3 regions of the Lysinibacillus sp. FSL K6-0102 genome follow, and region 2 is predicted to be linked to each of the others. Evidence: riboswitches for the same ligand, from Rfam matches in the RefSeq annotation. Region 2 holds a riboswitch; each other region holds the start of a gene.
The links. Region 2 has a riboswitch for thiamine pyrophosphate ahead of thiC (phosphomethylpyrimidine synthase ThiC). Riboswitches for the same ligand answer to the same signal wherever they lie in the genome.
Positions count from the first base shown of each region.

Region 1: another riboswitch for thiamine pyrophosphate. It lies ahead of thiT (energy-coupled thiamine transporter ThiT); the one in region 2 lies ahead of thiC (phosphomethylpyrimidine synthase ThiC).
Region 3: another riboswitch for thiamine pyrophosphate. It lies ahead of NYE73_RS13415 (ABC transporter substrate-binding protein); the one in region 2 lies ahead of thiC (phosphomethylpyrimidine synthase ThiC).

Region 1 is NZ_JBBOPH010000001.1:4,138,951-4,142,234, reverse strand. It holds gene NYE73_RS21125 (AAA family ATPase) at 1-586, shown strand, start outside; gene NYE73_RS21120 (hypothetical protein) at 627-749, opposite strand; gene NYE73_RS21115 (DUF4870 domain-containing protein) at 805-1,128, opposite strand; TPP riboswitch at 1,254-1,361, shown strand; gene thiT (energy-coupled thiamine transporter ThiT) at 1,496-2,056, shown strand; gene map (type I methionyl aminopeptidase) at 2,219-2,974, shown strand; gene NYE73_RS21100 (hypothetical protein) at 3,004-3,284, opposite strand, start outside.
Region 2 is NZ_JBBOPH010000001.1:243,733-247,016, forward strand. It holds gene NYE73_RS01175 (AEC family transporter) at 1-907, shown strand, start outside; TPP riboswitch at 968-1,082, shown strand; gene thiC (phosphomethylpyrimidine synthase ThiC) at 1,223-3,001, shown strand; gene NYE73_RS01185 (catalase) at 3,125-3,284, opposite strand, start outside.
Region 3 is NZ_JBBOPH010000001.1:2,646,537-2,649,820, reverse strand. It holds gene parC (DNA topoisomerase IV subunit A) at 1-1,210, shown strand, start outside; TPP riboswitch at 1,319-1,429, shown strand; gene NYE73_RS13415 (ABC transporter substrate-binding protein) at 1,583-2,578, shown strand; gene NYE73_RS13410 (thiamine-binding protein) at 2,580-2,870, shown strand; gene NYE73_RS13405 (ABC transporter permease) at 2,870-3,284, shown strand, end outside.

The sequences.
Region 1 (3,284 bases), 3.9 Mb from region 2:
GGAAGAAATAGCGAAAGAGCTTCATTTACTTGAACAAGAAGCAGGACGAGTAAAGGAGCTCTATGGATTATTAAATGGACAAAATTCGAAAAAGCTATCCTTTGAGCGTTATATACAAATTAACTACTTAGATCAAATTACAGAAGCTGCCAATATACGTCTGTATCATTTATCAAACGGTCAATTTGAGCTTAGACGTTCAGATAGATTAGAAAAGCATGCGAAGCAAAGTGGCCTTGGTCTTGATGTTTATGATGCTTATACAGATCAATTACGAGATGTCAAAACTTTATCAGGTGGCGAAAAGTTTAATGCTTCGTTGAGCCTTGCATTGGGGATGGCAGATGTGATTCAAAGCTACCAAGGTAATATTCATATTGAAACGATGTTTATTGATGAGGGCTTTGGCTCGCTCGATGAGGAATCACTAAATAAAGCAATCGATACATTAATTGATTTGCAGGATTCTGGTCGTATGATTGGCGTTATTTCGCATGTGCCTGAATTGAAATCTGCGATGCCAGCAGTTTTACATGTGGAAAAAACATTAAATGGCCATAGTCAAACCCATTTTGAAGTGAAATAAAACGAAGGCGTATTTCCTCTAAAAGGAATACGCCTCCGTTTTATTTTTTTCGAGTTGTGGTTGTAGGCGTTGTGCCCTTTTTTGCAGCCATTACTTTTTTTACGATAGGAATAACAATAGGTGCTAACTTAACGGCAGTTTTTACAACGTTTGATACTTTCATCCCAAAACAGCTCCTTTTACAATTACTACTACCTGTTTCACTTAAAAATAAAACATTAACGGATAACACGAACAGCCTGAATTATATTCCAAATCACAATACCTAGTGAGACGAGAGCATAGATGGCGAATGAAACAAACCAAATAATCATCACTGTATTATTACTGGAGGTTGGATCTAAACTAAATGTGGAAAAAACAAAGACAATAAAGAACAGGATGCCAAAAACAAAAGGAACTAAATGAGAGACAAGTGCACGAATCGAATGTTTTTTTACATCACTATCTTTAGTCACGAAATATACAATTAATGGAACGATAAAAGGGGCGAAGAAAATACTAAGATAACTAAAGGCAGCTAAAATTTTTTGATTCTCCATAGTTGTACCTCCTTTTTAAATATTTACGCATGAAAAACAGCAAAGTTTCAAAAAAATGATGTATGGAAGGTTGTAATCCTTCAATCCTTTGCGTACAATGAGAGTGTTCAAATAAATTCAGATGTAACGACCACAAGGGGAGCTGATGATGTCAGCTGAGACTGGGCACGTAATGCCTTGACTCTTCGAACCTGTAAGTTAACGCTTGCGTAGGGATGTGGATAGAAACCGACACTTGTACGATGTGAGGCTCTGTCCTGACATCGTTTTTTCGTCCGTAAAGGAAAAAAGGTGTCAGAAAGAGACATATCAGCGCTTTTCTATTCCTGCTCTTGTATCCTACATCGGAACAAAGGAGAGAATATGTATGGACAAAAAAAGACTATTAATGCTAGTGGAGATTGCGATTTTTGCAGCGATAGGTCTCGTACTGGATCAGGTTTCCTTTAAAGTATGGGCACAAGGCGGCTCAGTTAGTCTTGTTATGGTACCAATTATGTTAATAGCATTTCGCTGGGGCTTAGTAGCTGGTCTTACTACGGGACTACTTGTGGGTGTTATGCAAACAATGTTTGGTTCTTATATCGTGCACTGGCTACAAGGATTACTAGATTATGGTGTTGCTTTTACTGTTGTAGGATTAGCGGCGGTTGTACGTGGACCAGTGTTAGACGCTGCTAAACATATGAACAAAACAAAAATGGCACTTTATATAATCATAGGTACCGTTTTCGCGGGCTTCTTACGATACACAGCACATACAATTGCTGGTGCTGTATTTTTTGCCGAATATGCGGGTGACCAGAATGCATGGATCTATTCCATCATCTACAATGGTACATATATGCTACCAGCAACCATTTTAACGGCTGTCGTTGGTGTTCTTTTATTCACAGCCGCTCCCCAATTAATGCAAAGAAAATTTTAACGCTAGTCCCTTCACATGAGTGGAGGGACTTTTTTGTCGTGAATAACTCTTTTAGCACTTTGCAAAGTAGGAAAGCATACAATATTTAAAGCGTTTATCGTTATACGCATAAAAAGTTATGTTATATTAAAGAATAGATATTAGATGAAAGGGACGTTATACATGATTGTAAAAACGCAAGAAGAGATTGAAGCTTTTAAAAAAATAGGACGCATTTGTGCTGAAATTCGCGAAGCAATGAAAGCTGCCACAAAACCAGGTGTTACAACACTTGAGCTTGATGAAATTGCTGGTCGCATGTTTGCAGAGGCTGGCGCTATTTCAGGACCAAAGGGAGAATATGATTTTCCAGGGTATACATGTATTAGCGTCAATGAAGAAGTAGCACATGGTATTCCAGGAAAGCGTGTTATTCAAGAGGGAGATATCGTAAATATTGATGTTTCAGGCTCTTTAAATGGCTATTTTGCTGACACAGGTATTTCATTTGTTGTGGGTGATGGCTATGAGGACAAAGAAAAGCTTTGCCGTGTTGCTAAAAGTGCCTTTGATCGAGCAATGACAAAGGTAAAGGCTGGATCTAAATTAAATCAAATTGGTAAAGCTGTTGAACGCGAGGCAAATGCTAATGGGTTAACTGTTATTATGAATTTAACAGGTCATGGCTTAGGTCAATCTTTACATGATGAACCAAACCATATTTTAAATTATTACGATGCATGGGATTCTACTATTATGAAAGAAGGTATGGTCCTTGCGGTTGAGCCATTTATCTCAGCAAAGGCAGAGCATATCGTAGAAGCAGGTGATGGCTGGACATTCGTGACGCCTGATAAATCACTTGTAGCTCAAATCGAACATTCAGTCATTGTAACAAAAGATAAACCAATTATCTTAACGTCATTAGACGAAGAATAGGATGTAATGAAAAAATCCTGCTAACCAATTTATTTTTGGTAGGCAGGATTTTTTTTAATAAATAAAATGCCAACAAAGAGAACACCGCATAAAAATAAAGCGGCTGTAGTAACAAGTAGCTCATCAAAACCATTATGTATGGCGATTCCAATATAAGCCCAAATAAAAACACTTGGATACATAACATCAAAGTGATGGAAACGGATATGTAGCGCAATGGCTCCTCCTAAAGTAAGTAAAATCACTGCCCAAAGAGGCGTACTAAGACCAAAGCCGTTCCAACCATAAGCCGTTAACGTAAAGCTTGTAT
Region 2 (3,284 bases):
CTTTCAAATTGTTGTACCTATTTTAGTGTTACTTGTAATAGGCGCTATACTACAAAAGAAATTTCGCTTTAATTTAAAAGCATTGTCTCAGCTTATTACATATTGCTTTATGCCAGCAGCTGTTTTTGTAAATTTATATGAAACACATGTGGAATTAACTGTACTGGGAGAGGTCGGATTATTTATTGTACTCTTTATCGGTAGTCAAATGATACTCAGTCACTTTATGGCAAAAGGGTTAGGTTTAGCTAGAACAGAGGCAGCTGTCTTTAAAAATAGTGTTGTGCTCATTAACTCGGGTAATTACGGTATTCCAGTGGCTCAAATGATATTTGCCACGCAACCTATTGGAGTAGCCATTCAGGTCATGCTCGTAATCTTTCAAAATATGACTACGTATACATATGGTTTATACAATTTAATTTCTTCTACAAAGTCAGGTATGACAATCATCAAGGATTTCTTTAAAATGCCTATTATTCATGCGCTGATTATAGGTGTCGCTATGAATTATTTTGATATCGGTATTCCACAGTTTATCAAAATACCAGTAGAACATGTGGCAGATGGATTTATTGCTGTGGCTCTAATTACTTTAGGTGCGCAATTATCACAACTAGAGATGAAATCAATGTTTAATAAAACCGTCTTTATCAGCTGTTTTACGCGACTAATTATTGGACCATCTGTTGCATTGGCCATTATTTATATATTGGGATTAGATGGAGTCGTCGCACAATCACTGTTTATAGCTAGTGCCTTTCCAACATCCCGCAATAGTTCTAGTCTAGCATTGGAATATGATGTAGAATCAGCAACAGCCGCGCAAGCTGTTTTATTTTCAACCATTGTAAGCTGTATAACTGTAACCATTGTGATCTATTTTGCAGAAGTATTATTTACCTAGCAAGATAAAAAATAACTTCCATCTCTTAGTATTATCTGCTACACTAGCATCAAACTAAATAGTATTAACTAGGGGAGTCTGATGAGTCAGGCTGAGAGGGAAACGCTACGAAGTTTCTTGACCCTTTGGACCTGATCTGGCTCATACCAGCGTGGGAAAGTTAAGAAGCTATTGCAGAGTATGCAATCAATAGACCTTTACATTCGTGGCCGGATCCAAATAATTATTTTGGATTCGGCCTTTATTTTTTGGATTGTTGGGGTGAGCTAGAATCGGTCCTTATATCAAAATAAATTTAAGGGAGAGAAGTAGCTCATGTCAGCAATTAGTGAAAAGAATATTACCATTATGTCCAGCTTTGAAGGAAGCAAAAAAGTATATGTGGAAGGATCACGCCCAGATATTCTAGTACCTATGCGAGAAATTGCATTAAGTCCGACAACAGGCAGTTTTGGAAATGAAGAAAATGCTCCTATTCGAGTATATGATACAAGTGGGCCCTATACAGATCCAGCCTACCAAGTAGATATTACGAAAGGTTTACCTGCCTTACGAAATGCATGGATTCAAGAGCGAGGGGATGTAGAAGCATATGAGGGACGCTCCATTAAACCGGAGGATAATGGCTTTCGTCATGTTGATGACCCGCGTATTCAAGAAAATGTCTTCCCGGAGTTGGCGAGAAAGCCTTTGCGTGCTAAAAAAGGTAAAAATGTGACACAGCTTCACTATGCACGAAAGGGAATTATAACGCCTGAAATGGAGTTTGTAGCGATTCGTGAAAATATGGATCCTGAATTTGTACGTTCAGAAATTGCAGCTGGGCGTGCTATAATGCCTTCTAATATTAATCACCCTGAGGCAGAGCCAATGATTATTGGGCGTAATTTTCATGTAAAGATCAATGCGAATATCGGGAATTCTGCTGTATCTTCTTCCATTGCAGAAGAAGTTGAGAAAATGACCTGGGCAACTCGATGGGGCGCAGATAATATTATGGATTTATCGACTGGTAAACATATTCATACAACTAGAGAATGGATTATTCGAAATGCTGCAGTGCCAGTGGGAACAGTGCCAATTTATCAGGCTTTAGAAAAGGTAAATGGTGTAGCAGAGGATTTAACGTGGGAGGTTTATCGTGATACTCTCATAGAACAAGCTGAGCAGGGTGTGGATTACTTCACCATTCATGCAGGTGTCCTTTTACGCTATGTACCACTAACAGCAAATCGTGTGACAGGTATTGTATCTCGAGGTGGCTCTATCATGGCACAGTGGTGTTTATATCATCATCAAGAGAATTTCCTGTATACACACTTTGAGGAAATCTGTGAAATTATGAAAGCCTATGATGTTGCTTTTTCCTTAGGTGATGGTTTACGCCCAGGCTCAATTGCAGATGCCAATGATGAGGCACAATTTGCAGAGCTTGAAACACTAGGCGAGCTAACACAGATTGCTTGGCAGCATGATGTTCAGGTAATGGTTGAGGGACCAGGTCATGTACCAATGCATCTGATTAAAGAAAACATGGACAAGCAATTAGAGGTTTGTAAGGAAGCGCCCTTCTATACATTAGGACCACTCACAACAGATATTGCTCCAGGTTATGACCACATTACATCAGCCATTGGGGCAGCCATGATTGGCTGGTTTGGTACAGCGATGCTTTGTTATGTGACACCGAAAGAGCATCTTGGTTTACCGAATCGCGAGGACGTTCGTGTGGGCGTTATCACTTATAAAATTGCTGCACATGCTGCTGATTTAGCAAAAGGTCATCCAGGTGCACAACAACGAGACGATGCACTGTCTAAAGCGCGCTTTGAGTTCCGTTGGCGTGATCAATTCAATCTGTCACTAGATCCCGAGCGTGCAGTGGAATATCATGATGAGACACTGCCAGCAGAGGGAGCAAAAACAGCACACTTTTGTTCTATGTGTGGGCCTAAATTCTGTAGCATGAGAATTTCACAGGATATTCGTAATTATGCGAAAGATAAGGATTTGAATACGACTGAAGCGATCCATCAAGGTATGAAAGAAAAGGCTGAGGAGTTTAAAAAAGCAGGCAGTCAAATTTACCAATAATGAAAGAAAAGGCTTATGTCAAAAAAATAGACATAGGCCTTTTCTTAATCAAAAAACTCCATGTGAATAGTGGATTCACATGGAGTGAAAGTTGGATTTGGATATCAATAATAAAGTGGAATATTAAACGTTTGTTGGTTGTTTTACATATGGATTTGTAAGGTCCATACCTTCTAAGGAAAGACCCATCGCTTTAGCGACACCTTCACCATATGCTGGGTCAGCTAGATAGCAGTGAAGGATGTGACGGCGTTTGATGAATTCTTCAACAGAAGCCATATCG
Region 3 (3,284 bases), 2.4 Mb from region 2:
AAAGTTTGATTTTACAGAGGTACAGGCAGAGGCCATTGTAAGCCTGCAATTATATCGTTTAACGAATACGGATATTACAGAGCTTCGTCAGGAACAGGACGAGTTAAATAAGCTAATTGCAAAGCTAGAGGGGATTCTACAAAGTGAAGCTAAGCTAGTGCGTGTTATTAAACAAGAGTTACTAGATATTAAGAAACGCTTTACAGAGCCTCGTCGCTCGAAGATTGAGCAAGAAATTGAAGAAATCAAAATTACATTGGATGTCCTTGTGCCAAGTGAAGAGGTTGTCGTGACAGTAACGAAGGATGGTTATATTAAACGTACATCCATACGTTCTCATGCCGCTTCAAACGGGCAAGATTTTGCCATGAAGGATTCGGATTATTTATTGTATGAAGCAAATTTAAATACACAGCACCATCTACTGCTTTTCACAAATCGAGGCAATTATATTTATCAGCCTGTTCATGAGCTGCCTGATATACGCTGGAAGGATCTCGGCCAGCATATTTCAAGTATTGTACCAACAGGGGAAGATGAATCGATTATTGCGGTTTATGGTTTCGAAACCTTTGACCAGCCAAATACGTATGTTTTCACAGCCACAAAAGATGGCCAAATTAAGCGCTCACCACTCGCAGACTATGCGGTAACGCGTTATTCAAAGCCAATTAAAACGATGAATGTCAAGGCTGGTGATGCGATGATCTATGCATCATTTGTGACTGATGACGTGGAGCTGATGCTCACAACGGATACAGCCTATGCGATTCGTTTCCCAATGGAGGAACTACCTGTGACAGGTGTGAAAACAGGTGGTGTGAAAGGGATCACACTAAAAGATGGAGAAGCCTTAGTTGGAGTCAATGTATTACAGCCTGATGTTACCCAATATGTAGTGATTGTGACACAGCGTGGGGCCGTGAAAAAAATGAATGTCGCTGAAGTTGAAGTAGCAAGTCGTGCAAAACGTGGACTAAAAGTATTAACAGAGTTAAAAGCAAACCCTCACCGAATTGTGGCAGTTGTTCAAGCAACAGACGAGGAGCAGGTTGTGATTGAAACTGAAAAAGGTGTTCAAGAGATGATTGACGTACAAGCATTGTCTCGTGCGGATCGCCATTCCAATGGTTCATTTAAAGTGGATATTGCAACAGATGGAGCAATTTCTCATGTTGTAACAGCCAAAAAAGAACAGAAACCAAGCTAAATGCATGCCCAGTCTCTAAGGAGTACTGGGCTTTAAGCTCTATTCCAAAATAGCACCTTGTCATTTAAGTGAAACTATGGGTATAATAATCATCGAAAAGTTCATAGCGAAAGAATGTAGGGGGGCTAGTAATTGCTAGCTGAGATTGTGTCCGATAGACGCTGACCCTTTGAACCTGATTTGGCTCGTACCAGCGTAGGGAACATCTATTCAAAAAGCAAAGTTTTGAAGATTGATTGCAATACGTCTGGGAGGAATCCTAGGCGTTTTTTTATGTTTTCAAGCAACAGCTTGCCAACATTGTATACGCTTTCTTCTGGTGACAACATTCATTCATGAACACTTTCATATTACAAACTGGGAGGCTTTCGCATGAAAAAATGGTTTTTTATTTTATTGGCAGCACTATTGACATTAGTAGGCTGTAGTGACAAGGATGACAAGCAGGCTGCAGACAAGCTGAAAAAGGTGTCTGTGGTACTGGATTGGACGCCGAATACAAATCATACAGGACTATATGTTGCCAAAAAACTCGGTTATTTTGAGGAACAGGGTTTAGATGTTGATATTATTATGCCTGGTGAGGCGGGCGCAGATCAGCTTGTTGCTTCTGGAAAGGCGGATTTTGGCGTGAGCTATCAGGAAGGCATAACACAGGCACGAGTCCAGGATGTGCCGCTGGTCTCCATCGCAGCAATTATACAGCATAATACATCTGGCTTTGCTTCTATTGCTTCAAAGAGCATTACATCGCCAAAGGATTTTGAAGGTAAAACCTATGGTGGTTGGGGCGCGCCATTAGAGCAAGCCGTTTTACAATCACTCATGCAAAAAGAAAAGGCAGATATTAATAAGCTAGATATCGTCAATGCAGGGGATTTAGATTTCTTCACAATGATGGAAAAAGATATAGATTTTGCTTGGATTTATTATGCATGGACTGGGATTGAGGCTGAGCTGCGTGGGGAAAAGATTAATATGCTATATCTTACAGATTATAGTGATCAATTGGATTATTATACGCCAGTTTTAGCTACAAATGAAAAAATGATACAGGACAACCCGAATGTAGTCAAAGCCTTTGTGGCAGCTGCATCGAAGGGCTATGAATACGCAATTGAAAACCCAAGTGAAGCGGCTGATATTTTAATCGAAGCGGCCCCTGATTTAGATAAAGCGTTAGTGCATAAAAGTCAGGAATGGCTGGCTGATAAATATCAGGATGATGCCAAGCAATGGGGAGAGCAAAAGCTTTCTGTGTGGGAAAATTACGCGAAATGGATGTCAAGCAATCAAGTACTAGAGGGCGAATTTGATGCGAAAAAAGCCTTTACTAATGATTTCTTACCTAAAAAGGAGGCCAAATAAGATGGCAAATTCATTAATCAGTGTACAAATCATTCCGAAGACAGAGAAATATGAAGATGTTATACCATATGTCGATGCAGCAATTGCGGTGATCGATGCTTCTGGGGTGAAATATGAGGTACATCCATTGGAAACAACGATGGAGGGTGAGCTTTCAACATTGCTCCAAATCATTGAAAAAATGAATGAGAAAATGATTGAACTTGGTGCCATTAATGTCATTACACAAGTGAAAATTTTATATCAGCCAACGGGTATTACGATGGATACATTAACGGAGAAATATCAGTAATGAAACGTGCATTACAGAAGGGAAGGACGATAATTTTTATTGCCTTCCTCTTGTTCATATGGGAACTAATCGTGCGGTTTGCTGAAGTTCCTCATTGGTTAGTTCCCACACCAAGTAGTATTTTGTCAGAAGCCATCCAGTCGTATCAAACCTTTCTACCACATGCATTCGCTACAGTACAATTAGCTCTACTAGGTTTGGCCATTGGCATCGCTTGTGGGCTAACGGTGGCAATAGTGTTGCATCGATTTACATTTATTCGAGAACTGTTTTATCCAATTCTTATTATGTCGCAGAATGTTCCTATTCTAGTCTTGGCACCGCTCCTTATTATTTGGTTTGGCTTTGGCTTATTACCGAAGCTTATCATTATCTGTCTTGTGTGCTTTTTCCCGATTGTCATTGCAGCGATGG